One region of the Desulfonauticus submarinus genome, then DNA from elsewhere that is predicted to be linked to it. Evidence: riboswitches for the same ligand, from Rfam matches in the RefSeq annotation. Region 1 holds a riboswitch; the other holds the start of a gene.
The links. Region 1 has a riboswitch for cobalamin ahead of metE (5-methyltetrahydropteroyltriglutamate--homocysteine S-methyltransferase). Riboswitches for the same ligand answer to the same signal wherever they lie in the genome.

Region 1 (7,842 bases):
TATCTCTCCAGTTAGTAGGATTAACATAATTTCTAAAGTCTTGAATGGTTTTTATTTTAGAAAAATGATGTTTTTGTCCAAATAAAGAATTTTTATTTTCTTTGATTATAGAAAAAAGTAGTTCTTTTTGAATGGAATGACAATTTTTACATATTTGTTTAAATTTTTTTATATTCATATTTTTAGATTAAATCTACTAAGTTATAATATTGTTGAACATAGTTTTTTAACTCGATTGCTTTATTTTCAAATAAGTTAATTTCATTAAAGTCTATATTTTGATTGTTTAAGTAAGTATATAAAAGTGTAAAATTAGATATAGTTCTTAGGCAGATTCCAGAAAAGAAAAATTTTAAATTCAAAAGAGATTCGTCTATATTCCATGGAAGAGGGTTATCTGTGAAAATTTTTAAATGTATAGTTTTAAAATTTTTTATACAGAGATCTTTTATAATATTTTTAAGTTCTTTTTGCCAGTGTATGCCAAATTTTTTAATTATGATTGTAGTTAACATTGCTCTATTATCTTTTTTTATCAAAAATTCAGTTTTTCTTTTTAAATGTTTATTATACTCTTTTTTAACTAAAGCAGGTAAACCACTGTGCTGTATTAAGTTTTTAATAATGATCTGATGTTCTTTTGGGACATAAAGTACACTTTCTGTTTTAGGTTTTTGAGTTAGAGAAATAGAATATAAAAGAGATTCTCTTTGGTTTGCTGTCTGCTCTTTAATATTTATGAATTTTGCTTTTTCATGAACTGAAAGTTTAAGAGCAAGAGGACAAAATTTAAAGTGTTTAGTAAGGCGTTGAGAGCCTGTGTGAGTAGTAACTAGATTGGATTCTAAGATTACTATATTATTATCCTTTTGCAAAGCATAGTTATATAATTTTTTTGCAATACGTATTAAAGCTGTACTATGCCTGTAGGTAGGATGAGTCATAAGTGCTCCTGCTTCTGCAATTTCTCTACATTCTGGAGATCGGATTAATGCTGAGTGAGCAATAACTTCATCTTCTTCATTTTTTGCCACAAAAGATATTATATTTCTCTCTTCTAGATGTTCTTTTAGTATTTCTGGATAATAAAAAGACGTTTTTGTGTAGGTGTATCTATATGTATGATAGGCGAGTTTAGTAATTTTATAAGAGTCATCTGGGATAGCTACACTAATATTAAATTTTGATTTTTCTTTATTGTTAGATTCAATATAAGATTTTTTTGTTCGAGGAATGTTAAAATTTGATATTTTTTTATCTAAAATTGTTTGCCAACCATCATTGCCACAATTAATAAATTCGAAATTGTCTGTAAGTTTTTTAATAAGAAAAAATTTTAGCCCATCTATAGAGTTTTCTGGATTTTCTGGTGTATATTGAGGAATATTTTTTTCATCAATAGGTATTCCTTTATTTTTTAAAATAACTTGAATTAGTTGTTTATCTTTTTTTATTTTAACTTTAACTTCAAATAATTCTTTTTCATCAGAGGGAAAATTTTCAATAATATGCTCAGCAGCTTCTTCAACTGCTAAAGTTAATTCATTTTTTTCTTTTTCATTTGCTCCATAGAATTCACAAATAGAAAAAATAAAATTTCTAATTATTGGTATTGCTTCAATTTGATAAATCGTTCTTAAGTTCATAATTATTACTATACTGTTTTTAAAAATAAGAGAGAATATTATATTTCTTTTGTTTAATTAATGTCAATAAATTTATTTATTAGGGATATTTTAAAAATTTGAAGTTTTTTGGACAATTTTTAAAAATTATAATATGTTAAAAACTATATTATAAAAAAATGTGTGGCCTCGATAATAAAAGATAGTAGAGAAGAAATATTGAGAACAAGGACTATTTTGTTTTTGGGATATAAAATGTCCTTGTTCTCTTATTTGCTTTATTTATATTTTTCTCTGAGCATTTTAGCAGCAGAGACCATATTTTTAAGAGAGGCAAGGGTTTCTGGCCATTCTCTTGTTTTTAATCCACAATCTGGATTTACCCAGAGTTTTTCTTTGGGTATTACTTTTAAAGCTAGTTCTAGAAGTTCTTTTATTTCTTCTATGCTTGGTACTCTAGGACTGTGAATATCATAAATCCCAGGACCTATTTCATTCGGATAATTGAATTCCTTAAAAACTTCTAAAAGCTCCATTTTGCTTCTACTTGCCTCTATACTGATGACATCTGCATCCATTTTAGCAATCCATTCTATTATATCTTCAAAATCACTATAACACATATGGGTATGTATTTGTGTTTCATCTTTTACGCCAGAGGTTGCTAACTTAAAGGCATTTATTGCCCAAGATAGATATTCTGACCATTTGTTTTGTTTTAAAGGCAATCCTTCTCTTAAAGCAGGTTCGTCTATTTGAATAACTTTAATATTGGCTTTTTCTAAGTCTTTTACTTCTTCTCGTATGGCCAAAGCAAGTTGAAAAGCAGTATCTTTGCGAGGTTGATCATCTCTAACAAAACTCCAACAGAGCATAGTAATAGGACCTGTAAGCATTCCTTTGACAGGCTTTGTGGTTTTAGATTGAGCATAGGTAATCCATTCTATTGTCATGGGAGAGGGTCTTTCTATGTCTCCATAGATAATAGGTGGTTTAACACATCTAGTTCCATAACTTTGCACCCATCCATTTTCTGTGGAGCAATATCCTTTTAATTGTTGTCCAAAATATTCTACCATATCATTTCGTTCGGGCTCACCATGAACAAAAACATCTAGTCCAAGTTCTTCTTGTCTTTGGATTACTTCATCTATAAATTTTTTTATTTTTTGTTTATATTCTTGTTCATTTAACTCTCCTTTTTTATATAAAAGACGGGTTTTTCTAATTTCTGGTGTTTGAGGGAATGATCCAATAGTAGTGGTTGGGAATAATGGTAAATTAAGGATAGAGCGCTGTTTTTTATTTCTTTCTTTATAGGAACTTTGTCGTTGAAACATTTTGGTATTAATTTGACTTAATTTATCTTGGATGTTTGTGATAGTTCGTAATGTGCTTTTTTGTCTAGAGTCTATTGTTTTTTGATTTTCTTCTAAAATTTTTGATACATCCTTTCCCTCTAAAGCCTGTTTTAAAATTTTTAATTCTTCACATTTTTGTTTGGCAAAAGACATCCATGATTTTAATTCTAAAGATAATTTTTTTTCATATTCTAAATCAATAGGAACATGTAATAAAGAACAAGATGTAGATAACATAATTCTTTCTATATCTAAGGATTTACTAGACAAAATATTTTTTATATCATCTAATATTTTATTTAAATTTGCTTTCCAAATATTTCTACCATTGATGATACCTAGGGATAAAAAAGTGTTTTTAAATTCATGTAAGTAATTGAGTTGTTTTTTGCCTCTAATTAAATCTAAGTGTAATCCATCTATAGGAAGAGATAACACAGTATCTTTATTGTCTAAGATATCTTCAAAGTATGTTGCTAATAAGATTTTATTGTTAGAAGGAAGATGTTTTTTTATTTTTTTATAGGCCTTGATAAATAATTCTTTGATCTTAGATGGAAGATTTAAGACAAGAATTGGTTCATCAATTTGAATCCACTCACAATACGGTGATATTTTAATAAGTAATTCAATATAGATATCTATTATCGGATCTATTAAACTCCATTTATCAAAATTTTTATCCTGAGATTTTCCAAGATAAAGATAAGTAAGAGGGCCTATAAGAATAGGTTTTAGATTAGCAAAACCACTATTTTTAGCCTCTTTTAATTCAACAATTATTTTATTACTGTTGAGAGAGAATTGTTGCCCTTTATAAAATTCAGGAACTATGTAATGATAATTAGTATCAAACCATTTAGTCATTTCCATGGCTTTAGCATTTTGAGTGCCTCTAGCCATGGCAAAGTAAGTATCCATTTCTGATTTTGTAGAAGAAGTTTGAAATCTTTTTGGTATTGCACCCAAAGTCATACTCATATCTAGTACTTGATCATAATAGGAAAAATCTCCTACTGTAATAAAATCAAAGTTCATTTCTTTTTGTAAGTATAAATTTTGTTGTCGAATATTTTTTCCTGTCTGTTCAAGTTGTTCTAGAGAAATGTTGCCTTTCCAATATGCTTCTATTGCCTTTTTAAGTTCTCTTTGGGCACCAATGCGTGGTAACCCCAATACATGTGTGTACATTTGGGTCCTCCTTTTTATTTTTTTGTTTTAGTATATCGTAAAATTTTTAAATCTGCCAACTTTATTTTAAAAAATAAAAAAGCCCATTCCTTATTACAGGAATGGGCTTTTACGCATAATAGAATAGCAGTGGCCTTTTATTTTAGGCCCTCTCCTATTCTTCACCCATCCCCGCGGGGTGAGAATAGACGCGTTAATCCAGGACGTCTTCTGGCTTCCGACTAGATAAATCTATGTAAACACCCTTCCCAAGATAAAATCTCAGTGGATGTTTACTCTATATATGTCGGTTACAGCAGCGCGTCTGCCACGGATTTTCACCGTGTTCCGTTTCCTGGACGCGTTTATGTGTTTACAGAGTAAACGGGCTTGTATATTGGGAGAGGAATAGGTGTCAAGTTTAAAATTGTTTTTGAATTTAGGAGTATTGTTATGAAAGTTGTTATTGCAGGGGCTACTGGTGATATTGGAAAGGCCGTGGCTAAAGAACTTTTACATCAGGGATATAACTTACTTTTACTTTATAGGAGTGAAGAAAAAAGACAAACTTTAGAACAAGAGTTAGGAACTTTTGGGATAAATTTTTTCTGTATAAAAAATTTTGATTCTCAACAATTTAAAAAAAGTCTTGACGATTTTTTGCCTACAGCCTTTGTAAATGCAATAGGAGATGGATTTTATAATAAAATAGAAAATATTACTGTTGAAGAATTGGATAATTGTTATGAATCAAATTTCAAAGTTCCTTTTTTTATAAGTCAATGCATATTTTCTTTTTTTAAAAAAAATAAGAAAGGACATATTGTATTTATTAACTCAATTTCTGGATTAGAAGGTTTTCCGTATGGAGGGGCATATTGTAGTTTTAAATTTGCTTTGAGAGGATTGGCTGAAGTTATGTATAAAGAAGGTAAACGTTATAACATTAAAATTAGTTCAATATATCCTGGTGTTGTTAATACAAAATTACTAGAGAAGATGCCTTTTAGACCAAAAATAAAAGATTGCCTTGATCCTAAAGACATTGCATTGGCTGTTAAATATATTTTGGAACTACCATATCAAGTTGAAATTAAAGATTTAATTTTAAAAAATACATCTTTGCATTGGATAAAAGTGTCTTCTAATAGAAAAAACAAAGAATAAATTTTATTTTATATTATTTAGTCTGAATATATCTTTTAATATAATAAACAGCACAGTATACGATGGGAGTATCTAAAAGAGCTATAATTACTTTAATTAGATATTGGCCAGCAATGGCTGGTATAATGGGAAAAACTCCATAGAAAGAAATGGTTATAAAGATACAAGTATCTATAAATTGGCTTATTAAAGTGCTTCCATTGTTTCTTAACCATAGGTGTTTACCATTGGTTAAGTGTTTTAGTTTATGAAATATCCATACATCGAGATGTTGACTCACCATATAAGAAGTCCATCCACCTGCAAGCATTCTTGGACCCAACTGGAGAGTAGTTTCATATGCTTTTTGATTTTTCCAAAAAGAAGCTGGTGGAGCGGCAATGGAAATAGTAAAAAATATTACAGAAATTAAAAGTCCTAAAAAACCTATTTTTACTGCAAAACTTGCTTTTTGTTTACCATAAATTTCAGAAATAATATCTGTAAAAACAAAACTAAAAGCGTAAGAAAATACAGTTGCAGAGGCAGCTAAGTTTCCAAATACAGAAATCATTTTAGCTCCTGCTGCATTACTTGCTACTAGTAAGGCAGTATTTAAAGATATTAGTGTTATTAAAATTTTTATATCTTTTTCTGTTAAATGCTGTATCCTCATTTAAATAAGATATAAAAATATTAAGAGTTTTTTGGTTTTAAAAAAAATTATTATATATAGGTTAACATTTTTTGTCAAATTAGAGGCTAGAGATAGATAAGGAAAAGATAAATTTATTTTATTAAAATAAGAGCTCAAGTTTATAGGAATGGTTGGGAAGAAAGAATGTTAAAAAAATAAACTCATGGAGACGTTGTTTAAGTATTTTTATTTTTAAAAATCAATTTTTGATTTTTTGTGTTTATTAAAGACAATTATGGTTTTTGGTTTTAGTTGACAGTTGTGGGTTAAGGATATAAGAACTTTTGTTTCCTTGTTCCTGGTTTTAGGATCAGGGGCCATAAAGACCAAAAGGAGGTATTATGTTAAGAAGGTATGAAACGTTGTTGTTGTTAAGTCCAGAACTTTCTTCTGAAGAAAAACAAGGTGTTGTAGAAAAGGTTTCAGATATTATTAAACGAGATGGTGGGGAAGTGGTTCTGGTAGATGATTGGGGGATGAAAGAGCTAGCTTATCCTGTTCGTAAGCAAACAAGAGGATATTATGTACGTCTGGAGTTTGGTTTGCCAGGAAAGTATGTATCAGAGTTAGAGCGGAATCTAAGAATTATGGAAGAAGTGTTTAGATTTGTGACCGTAAAGCTTGCTGATTCATTTGAGTCTAAGGAGGAAAAAAATGAGCAATAACAAAGTAAGAAAGTTTGTCCCTCGTAAAAAATTTTGTCGTTTTTGTGCAGATAAGAATTTGGTAATAGATTACAAGAGGCCAGATATTTTAAGTCAATTTGTGACTGAGAGGGGAAAAATTATCGGACGGAGAATTACAGGCACTTGTGCTAAGCATCAGAGAGCTTTGACTCGGGCAATTAAGAGGGCAAGACAGATGGCATTGATGTATTATACTACTGTTCACAGTACAGAAGTTAAAAAGAAGACAATGAGTATTTAAGTTAAGTAAGGAGAGGAACTATGCAAGTTGTATTGCGTGCAGATATAGAAAATTTAGGAAGGCTGGGAGATGTAGTAAATGTAAAGCCTGGGTATGCTAGAAATTATTTGATTCCCAAAGGCCTAGCTATGTTGGCCACTGATAAAAATTTGAAGCGATTTGAGCGAGAAAAGAAAAAATTACAAGAGAAAATGGATGCAATTAGATTTGCAGCCCAAGAATTAGCTGATAAGTTAAATGCTTTAGAAGTGGTTTTGCCTGTAAGGGTTGGAGAAGGAGATAAACTTTATGGTGCAGTAACTGCGGCAAATATTGCTGACAAGGTAGCTGAACTTGGTTATGAAGTAGATAAGAGAAAAATTCTTATTAAAGAACCAATTAGGGCGTTAGGAGAATATGAGTTAGAAGTAAAATTACATCCTGATGTTAGGGCAACTTTAAAGGTAAAAGTAATAAAACATGGAAGTGAGCAAGCCCAAGAAGAGGGTTCAGAAGAGTAAACAGAGGGGGAAAGATATTCCCCCCTCTCAAATTTTAGGGAAAACCCCCCCCCATAGTTTAGAAGCTGAAAAGGCAGTATTGGGGGGGGTTTTTTTATCCAATAATATATTTTTTTCTCTTGTTGATCTATTAGTCCCTGAAGATTTTTATTATCCTGCTCATCAAATTATTTTTTCTGTGTTTATAGAACTTTATCGTAGAAGCATACCTATTGACTTGGTAACTGTTGCAGAGGAGTTAGAGAAAAAAGGAAAATTAGAAGATATTGGTGGTGCAGTTTATTTAGCAAGTTTGCCAGAAAGTGTGGCTGCTAGTGCCAATGCTTTGTTTTATGCCCAGATTGTGAAAGAAAAATCTTTAAGACGGCGTCTTATTGAAACAGGTACAGAGTTAATTTCTAAAGGATTTGAAGAAG
Region 2 (7,842 bases), on a different contig from region 1:
ATGCCTGCTATTAAAAAAATGCAAAGAATTGCTAAAGGAAGTAAGAAAAATTATTTTATGGGAACAGATTTTACTTATGAAGATATGGAGCCAGAAGATATAGACAACTATAATTATACAATTTTAAGGGAAGAGACTTTGACCCAAGATAAAAAAGATTGGCCTTGTTATGTTATTGAGGCGGTTCCAGCAACTAAGCAGAAAAAGAGAGAAAGTAGTTATGGAAAGAGAATTATGTGGATTACTAAGAATGATCTTTTAACCTTAAAAATTGAGTTTTATAATAAGAGAGGAAAGCTAATAAAGGTACAAACCAATCATGGTTTTAAAGAAGTCCAATCTGGTGTATTTAGACCAACTAAAACTTTAATGAACAATATAGAACGTAAACATAAAACTCTTACAGGTACTAAGACAAGATCTGTTAATGTTGAATTAGATAATTCTGTTTTTACAGAAAGGTATATCCTTACTGGGAGATATCTACAATAAAATTTTTTAAACTGAATTTATTCTTTTTCTAGTAATGTATAAAAATTATTAGTTCATGATAAAAGGGGTCAACATTGCATAAACTAATGCTTTTTGCTCTAAAACATAGAGTCTTATCTCTTTTAATAATTATTGTTATTTCATCTATTGCTATCCCTTATGCCTTAAAAGTGAGGCTAGATGTCTCTACCAGAGGTATGATGGAAGAAGGAGACAAAGATCTATCTTTTTATGAAGAAACTTTAAGGCGTTTTGGAACAGATAATATAAGTGTAATTTATGTGAGAGATAAAAAACTGTTTTCACCTGCAAAATTGAAGCGCTTGCAAGATTTAGCCTACGAGTTGGAAGATCTACCAGGTGTTAAGAGAGTAGACAGTATCTTTTCTGTTAATAATTTTAAAGCTTCTCCTGAGGGTTTAGAGACAGGTCCTTTAGTAGACTGGTTGCCAGAGACTAAAAAAGAGGCAGATGAAATTTTACATAATGCCTTAAATAATCCTATTGTAGTAAAGGATTTAGTTGCTGCTGATGGGAAGAGTCTTGCATTAAATTTATTATTAGAAAGTAGCAGAGAAGATAAAGATTCTCAAATAAAAATATCAGAAAATATTGATAAAATTTTAGCTAAGTATCATTCTGATTTTGATAAAATTTTTCAATTTGGCTTATCTTATACCCAACGTAAAATTAGTGAAAATATCATTACTGATCAAATAGAGTTGGTTCCTCTTTCTGTTATAATTTTATTACTTACCCTTATGTTGAATATTAGATCTCCAGGTGGAGCTGTTTTACCGATGTTAACAGCTGGCACCAGTGTTTTATGGACCGCAGGATTTATGGGATATTTTGGTATTCCTTTAAATATTCTTACAGTGATTGTTCCATCTTTGATTATTGTTATTGGATCAACGGAGGATATTCATATTATTTCAGAGTTTATGGATGAAAATAATAAGCTCAATAATAAAAATAAAGCGATTTCTGTTTTGGCTAATAAAATTGGAGTAGCTATATTACTGACTTCTATTACTACATTTTTAGGTTTTTTTTCCATAACTTTAAATAAGATAACTTTATTAAAACAGTTTGGATGGGTTTCATCTTTTGGCTTATTTGTAAACCCTTTAATTACTTGTATTTTGGCCCCAATATATCTTTATTATTTTCCTCCTAAATTGGCGAGAAGACAAAAAAAGGAGAGTGTCTTTAAAATTATAGAAAAAAAATTAATTCATTTTGTTTTAAATAATAAGAAAGCTATACTTTGGGGAGCTGTTGGTTTAAGTACTTTATTTTTTCTCTTTATTCCTAAAATAAAAGTAAATAATGATTTACTTGGTTATTTTAAATCTAATTCCGATATTGTGAAGAGGAGCAAGATACTACACAGAGATCTTTCTGGGGCACAAGTATTTTTTTTACGTATTACTTCTGGAGAAAAAGGAACTTTTAAGAAAGTTAAGTTTTTAAAACAAGTAGATGTTGTAGAAAAGATATTAAAAGATATGAAGGCTTTTGATAATGTACTGTCGTTTGTTGATTATTTAAAATTTATTAATAGAGAAATGAACAATGGGAAAAAAGAATTTTTTAAATTGCCAGATAAAGATAATCTGGTTTCTCAATATATTTTACTTTTGCATAGAGATGATATTTCGCGCTATGTTACTTCTGACTTTAGTGAAGTTAATATAGTTGTCAGGCATAATATTTCCTCGTCGTATATTTTAAATAGAGAGTTAAATATATTAAAGAAAAAGATTGAAGAGGTCTTAGATCCACATCTTCATTTTAAAATTACAGGAGAGGGTATTTTAATTAATAAAGCAGCTGATTCTATGGCAAAAGGACAAGTTCAGTCTATTTCTTTTATTTTAGTTGTGGTATTTTTGCTGATGAGTTTACTTTTTGTTAATTTTAAGGCCGGTATAATTTCGTTGGTTCCTAATATTGTACCCATAGTATGGATTTTTGGATTTATGGGCATGTTTGATATTCCTTTAAATGTGGGTACGACTATGATTGCGGCAATTTCTATTGGTATTGCGATAGACGATACAATTCATTTAATGTCGCGTTATAACAAAGAACTTAGAAATGTGCAGGATCAGGCATTAGCTATAGATTTGTGTCTACAAAGTGAGATTCGTCCAGTAATTGCTACTTCTGTTGCGCTGGCATTAGGCTTTGCTATCTTAGGTTTTTCTAATTTTTTACCAGTGGTGTATTTTGGTTTACTTTCTGCCTTAGTTATGTTTTTTGCTGTTGCCAGTGATCTTTTATTAACTCCTTCTGTATTAACTTCTACTCAGTTAATTACTCTTTGGGATCTTATTAAGCAACAAGTTTCTGGCGAAGTCTTAAGGCGTTGTCCTTTGTTCATGGGGTTGAAAAAATGGCAGGTAAAAAGACTTATTTTATTGGGAAGATTGTTAGAATTTTTGCCTAGAGAACCTATTATAAAACAAGAAGATTATGGAGATTCTATGTTTATTTTGCTTCAAGGAGAAGCAGAGGTTTGGACAAAGGGGCAAAACAAGAGGGTTTTGTTGGCTAAATTAAAGGAAGGTGATATTTTTGGAGAAATGGCCTTAGTAAATCCTGGCCCACGTTCTGCTGATGTCATTGCTAGCACAGAGGCCAAGGTGTTAGAATTAAATTTGAAATCTTTTAAGAGAATACAGTTAGTTTCTCCAAGGCTAGCTGCAAAAGTATATTTAAATTTAGCAAAAGTTTTAGGAGTTCGTTTAAAGGATATGGATCGTAGAATGGTGGAGGATAACATATGAAAAAAATTATTTTGTTTTTTTTGTGTTTTTTTATTTTGGGATTATATGTGAATAAAATATACGCAGAAGATGATTTAGATTTACTAAATAGCTTAGATACAGAACTGCAAGAAGAAAATATTAATAAAGATGAAAATTTATTGAATGAATTAGATTTAGATCAAAAAAAAGAAAAAGATAAAGAATGTATATTTAAAGTTTTAGCAAAAAATTTAAGTGGAGATTTTAGGATAAGGTTAGAGCATTTTTGGAGAAAGCCTGACAAAAGAAAAGGGATTGATAGACAGTCAGATATTGGTTCATTATTACTTAATTTTGCTTCGTATTATGTACTAAATAACTTTAGGTTTGATTTTTCTGGATGGTTAGAAGGAGGAAATCAAAAAGATACTTATGCTGGAGTTAGTGAATATTTTCAAGATAGAGATAGAAGGCGACGTTATGCTGAATTAAATGAAATTTATTTAACCTATTCTGCATCAGATTATGATTTAACTGTTGGGAAAAAAATATTTAAAAATGGGATCTCTACTCTTTATTCTCCCGTAGATAGACATTCGCCTAAAGATGGAAATGATCCTATGGATACACAAGATTATGGCTTGTGGCAATTAAAGTTAGATTATTATGTAGAGAATGATTCCATTACCTTTGCTATTCTTCCTGTTTTTCAGACTAGTAAATCTCCTAGTGAATATTCAAGATGGACTGGATCAGTAGTAGAAGATGATAAACAAGTTGATTCAGATTTTTATACGTTGGATGTAGATAAAAATAATACTAGAATAGAAAATGAATATCCTGATGTAGATTTAGAGAATATAGCATATTTTGCTAAAGTTAAAGGTACAAGGGCAGGATGGGATTTATTTTTCTCTACTTATCAAGGGTTAAATCCCTATTATGTGTTAAAAGAGGAACATAGAAATGGAAAAATTTATTATATAAAGAAAAATGTCTTTATAGGGGAATATGCAGGAGGTTTTTCAACTACTTATAAAAAGTGGGAATTTCACGGAGAAGCATTATATAATCATAGTTATAATTCTAAAGATGATAATTATGTAAGTTATGTTTTGGGGTTAACTTATACAATAGATGATTTATTACAAAGTTTAAAATTAAAAAAGATGATTATAACTATTGAATATGGGGGTGAGTTTGTTACTCAAAAACAGAGCGCCAAAGGATATATTAAAAGTTCACAAGAGATGCGTCCTGGTAGAAATGATATATTTTCTTTTGTGCGTTTAGAAATTACAGATAATTGGAATTTGGAGTATACTTCCAATTTTGAGCTTTCCAAAGGAGGAAGAATAAATAGATTGATTTCCGAGTATAAGTTTAAATCTGGTCTTAAATGGAAAGCAGGAGTGGAGTTTTTTAATGGAGGTAAACATAGTTATTATGGGAGATGGCGAAAAAACGATAGGATTTTTACAGAGTTAATTTATCCTTTTTAATGCAAGGAATGTTTATAAATTTTATTCTCTAAATAAAAGGGATTGTTTTTTTAGATTAATTCCCGTAAAATTCTATTTTCTGAAGATAATTTTTCTTCTGGTGCCGCAAGGCTTAATAGGGAATCCCGTGCAATTCGGGAGCGGTCCCGCCGCCGTGAGTTCCAATAACCTTAAACTCCAAGAGTGCCACTGTTCTTTTTTAAGAATGGGAAGGCCGAGTTTAAGGGGAACGAGCCGGAAGACCTGCCAGAAGAAGTCTTTCCTCCTAGATAACGGGGGCTTTATCTAGGAGGCGCTGTATTTTAATCTTTTTAAAAAGCCCCTAAAATTTATATGGAGGGTATTTTATGTTAAAAAAATGTTTAGTATTGGTTTTGGGGCTATGTTTATTTGTAGGCGTTAGTAGTATTTGTTTTGCTTCAAAACACAAACATTCTCCTAAACCAGGAATTTTGCTTGTTGCTTTTGGTACATCTTATCCTGATGGTAAAAGGGCTTATTCTTTTTTTGAAAAAGAGGTTAAAAAGGCATTTCCTGGTATTGAGGTAAGATGGGCCTATACTTCTTCTATTATTCGCCATAAATTAGCTAAAGAGGGGAAAAATATTCCTTCTCCTGTAAAAGCTTTGGCTCAGATGATGAGCGATGGGTTTACTCATGTAGCAGTCCAATCTCTACATACTATACCAGGAGAAGAATATGAATATCTGGAACAGGTAGTAGAAGGGTTTTCTGTAATGCCAAAGGGGTTTACTAAGATTGTTTTAGGGACACCTCTTCTTTATTCTGTTCACGATATTCCTAAGGTAGCAGATGCTTTATTAAAAAATTTACCTAGTTTAAAGAAGGGCTGGGGTATTGCCTTAATGGGGCATGGTACAGAACATAGAGCAAATAGTTATTATGCAGCTTTGCAATATGCGCTTTGGTTAAAAAACAAGAAAGTATTTTTGGGTACAGTAGAAGGCTGGCCTACGATTAGAGAGGTTAAGCAAGAGTTAAAGCAACATAAAATAAAAGATGTTTATTTGATGCCATTTATGTCAGTAGCTGGAGACCATGCTCATAATGATTTGGCAGGAGATGAGTCAGATTCTTGGAAGGGGATTTTAAGTAAGGCTGGATTCAAATGTCATCCTATCCTTAAAGGTACAGGAGAAATGAAGGAAATTGTAGAAATTTGGATTGAGCATTTAAAACACGCTTATGCTAAGTTGGGTTTAAAGTAATAATTTGTTGCTTAGAATAAAGTTAATTGTAAAGAGCAGGCTTGGTACTTGTTTGGAGTTATAAAGTTTATTTAAAGGCCTGCTCTTTCTTTAAAAATGTGGTATCTCAAATAAAGAAAGAGAGTTTTTTTAATGACTAATAGAGGACATTTTTATGCTGTTGGAGTAGGGCCAGGTAGTCCTGACTTACTTACCTTAAGAGCAGTAGATATAATTTCTAAAGCAGATGTGTTAATTTGTCCTGCTTCAGCTAAAAAAAATGAAAGTTTGGCTTTAAATATTATTAAGCCTTGGATAAAGAAACAGAAAATAGAACTTGTTAAATATCCAATGCGCAAAGATGTTGGCGGTACTTGGAATTTGTGGGAGCATGTGGCCAAGAGAGTAAAGAAAGGTTGTGAACAAGGAAAAATTATTGCCCAGATTACATTAGGAGATCCTTTATTTTATAGTACTAGTTGTTATTTATTAACTTCATTAGAAAAAATTTTTCCTAAAAGCCATATTCATGTTGTTCCTGGTATTACAGCTTTTCAAGCGACAGGAGCGAAGTTTGGTTTGCCCTTTGTTTGGCAAGAAGATAGCTTTATGGTTATGCCAGCATCTGATTTACAAAGAATAGAACAGGCTATTTCTTGGTGCGAGACTTTGGTGTTATATAAAGTAGGTAAAGTTTTAAAAGAAGTTCTGTTTTTATTAGATAAATACAACTTGTTCCCTTCTAGTTACTTAGCAGCATACGTAGAACAAGAAGGAGAATATTTAATTTCTAATCTTAAAAAAGATTTGACCCTGCCGGGTTACCTTGTCACTTTAATCATTCAAACAGGGCATAAAAGTTGGAATTATAAAAAATAATTAGATTATGCGCTTTGGACTTAGTACAGGCACTTATGCTGCAGCCTTAGCTAAGGCAGGTACGCTTGCTTTAGTGAAGAAAATTTTTGTTCCAAAGGTATGGATACTCTTGCCTGAAGGTATGTGGGTACAGATTCCTGTTAAAACTTCTAAAATTGGGAAAGGGGTTTTGGTTTCTACTGTTAAAGATGCTGGCGATGATCCTGATATAACTCATGGTTTAGAATTACAATGTAGATTGGAGCTTAGAAAAGATTCTAAGATTAGATTTAATAAAGGCAAAGGTCTTGGAATTATAACTAAACCAGGGCTTGCTTTACCTATTGGAGAGGTTGCTATAAATCCTGTGCCTAGAAATATGATTAAAAAGGCTATCAGACAAGTATTTTTAGGTGGAGTTAATTTGACTTTTATTATTCCTAAAGGAGAAGAGATAGCTGCAAAGACTTTTAATCCTAGGCTTGGTATTAAAGGGGGAATTTCTATTTTAGGAACAAGCGGTAGAGTGAGGCCTTTTTCTTTAAAAGCAATTCAAGAAACTATTCGTCTTCATTTAAATAGTCTTTTACAACAAGAAATAAAAACAATAGTATTAGTGCCTGGTCGAATAGGAGAAAAGGCAGCTCAAAAACTTGGGTTTAATAATATTGTTGAAGTTAGTAATGAGTGGCAAACAGCATTTGATTATTTGCAAAAGAAAGATTTAAAACAGATTATTATTGTTGGTCATCCTGGCAAGTTGTTAAAATTTTTACAGAATGACTTTGATACCCACAGCAAACGTTCTAAATCTGCAGTGCCTATTTTAGAGAAGTATTTATTTGAGTTATTTGAATTGAAAGTAAAGTTGAATACAGTGGAACAAGGGTTTAAAATTTTAAATAATTCTCAGAAAAGAAAGTGTGCAACTTTTTTAGCTAATTTGTTAAAAATAAAAATAAAAACTACTTTTTGTCTTCAAAGTGAAGTATGTGTTTATCTTATTGACTATAAAAGTAATGTATT

Region 2: linked by a shared signal. The riboswitch ahead of BLP60_RS03435 (sirohydrochlorin cobaltochelatase) and the one ahead of metE (5-methyltetrahydropteroyltriglutamate--homocysteine S-methyltransferase) in region 1 are both predicted to bind cobalamin.

Annotation. Positions count from the first base shown of each region.
Region 1 is NZ_FNIN01000001.1:10,428-18,269, forward strand. It holds gene BLP60_RS00040 (GH3 auxin-responsive promoter family protein) at 1-178, opposite strand, end outside; gene BLP60_RS00045 (ATP-binding protein) at 183-1,646, opposite strand; gene metE (5-methyltetrahydropteroyltriglutamate--homocysteine S-methyltransferase) at 1,904-4,177, opposite strand; cobalamin riboswitch at 4,361-4,552, opposite strand; gene BLP60_RS00055 (SDR family oxidoreductase) at 4,610-5,323, shown strand; gene BLP60_RS00060 (queuosine precursor transporter) at 5,337-5,978, opposite strand; gene rpsF (30S ribosomal protein S6) at 6,341-6,664, shown strand; gene rpsR (30S ribosomal protein S18) at 6,654-6,926, shown strand; gene rplI (50S ribosomal protein L9) at 6,947-7,426, shown strand; gene dnaB (replicative DNA helicase) at 7,386-7,842, shown strand, end outside.
Region 2 is NZ_FNIN01000002.1:188,012-195,853, reverse strand. It holds gene BLP60_RS03450 (outer membrane lipoprotein-sorting protein) at 1-492, shown strand, start outside; gene BLP60_RS03445 (MMPL family transporter) at 567-3,287, shown strand; gene BLP60_RS03440 (hypothetical protein) at 3,284-4,750, shown strand; cobalamin riboswitch at 4,832-5,015, shown strand; gene BLP60_RS03435 (sirohydrochlorin cobaltochelatase) at 5,098-5,979, shown strand; gene cobI (precorrin-2 C(20)-methyltransferase) at 6,112-6,837, shown strand; gene cbiD (cobalt-precorrin-5B (C(1))-methyltransferase CbiD) at 6,845-7,842, shown strand, end outside.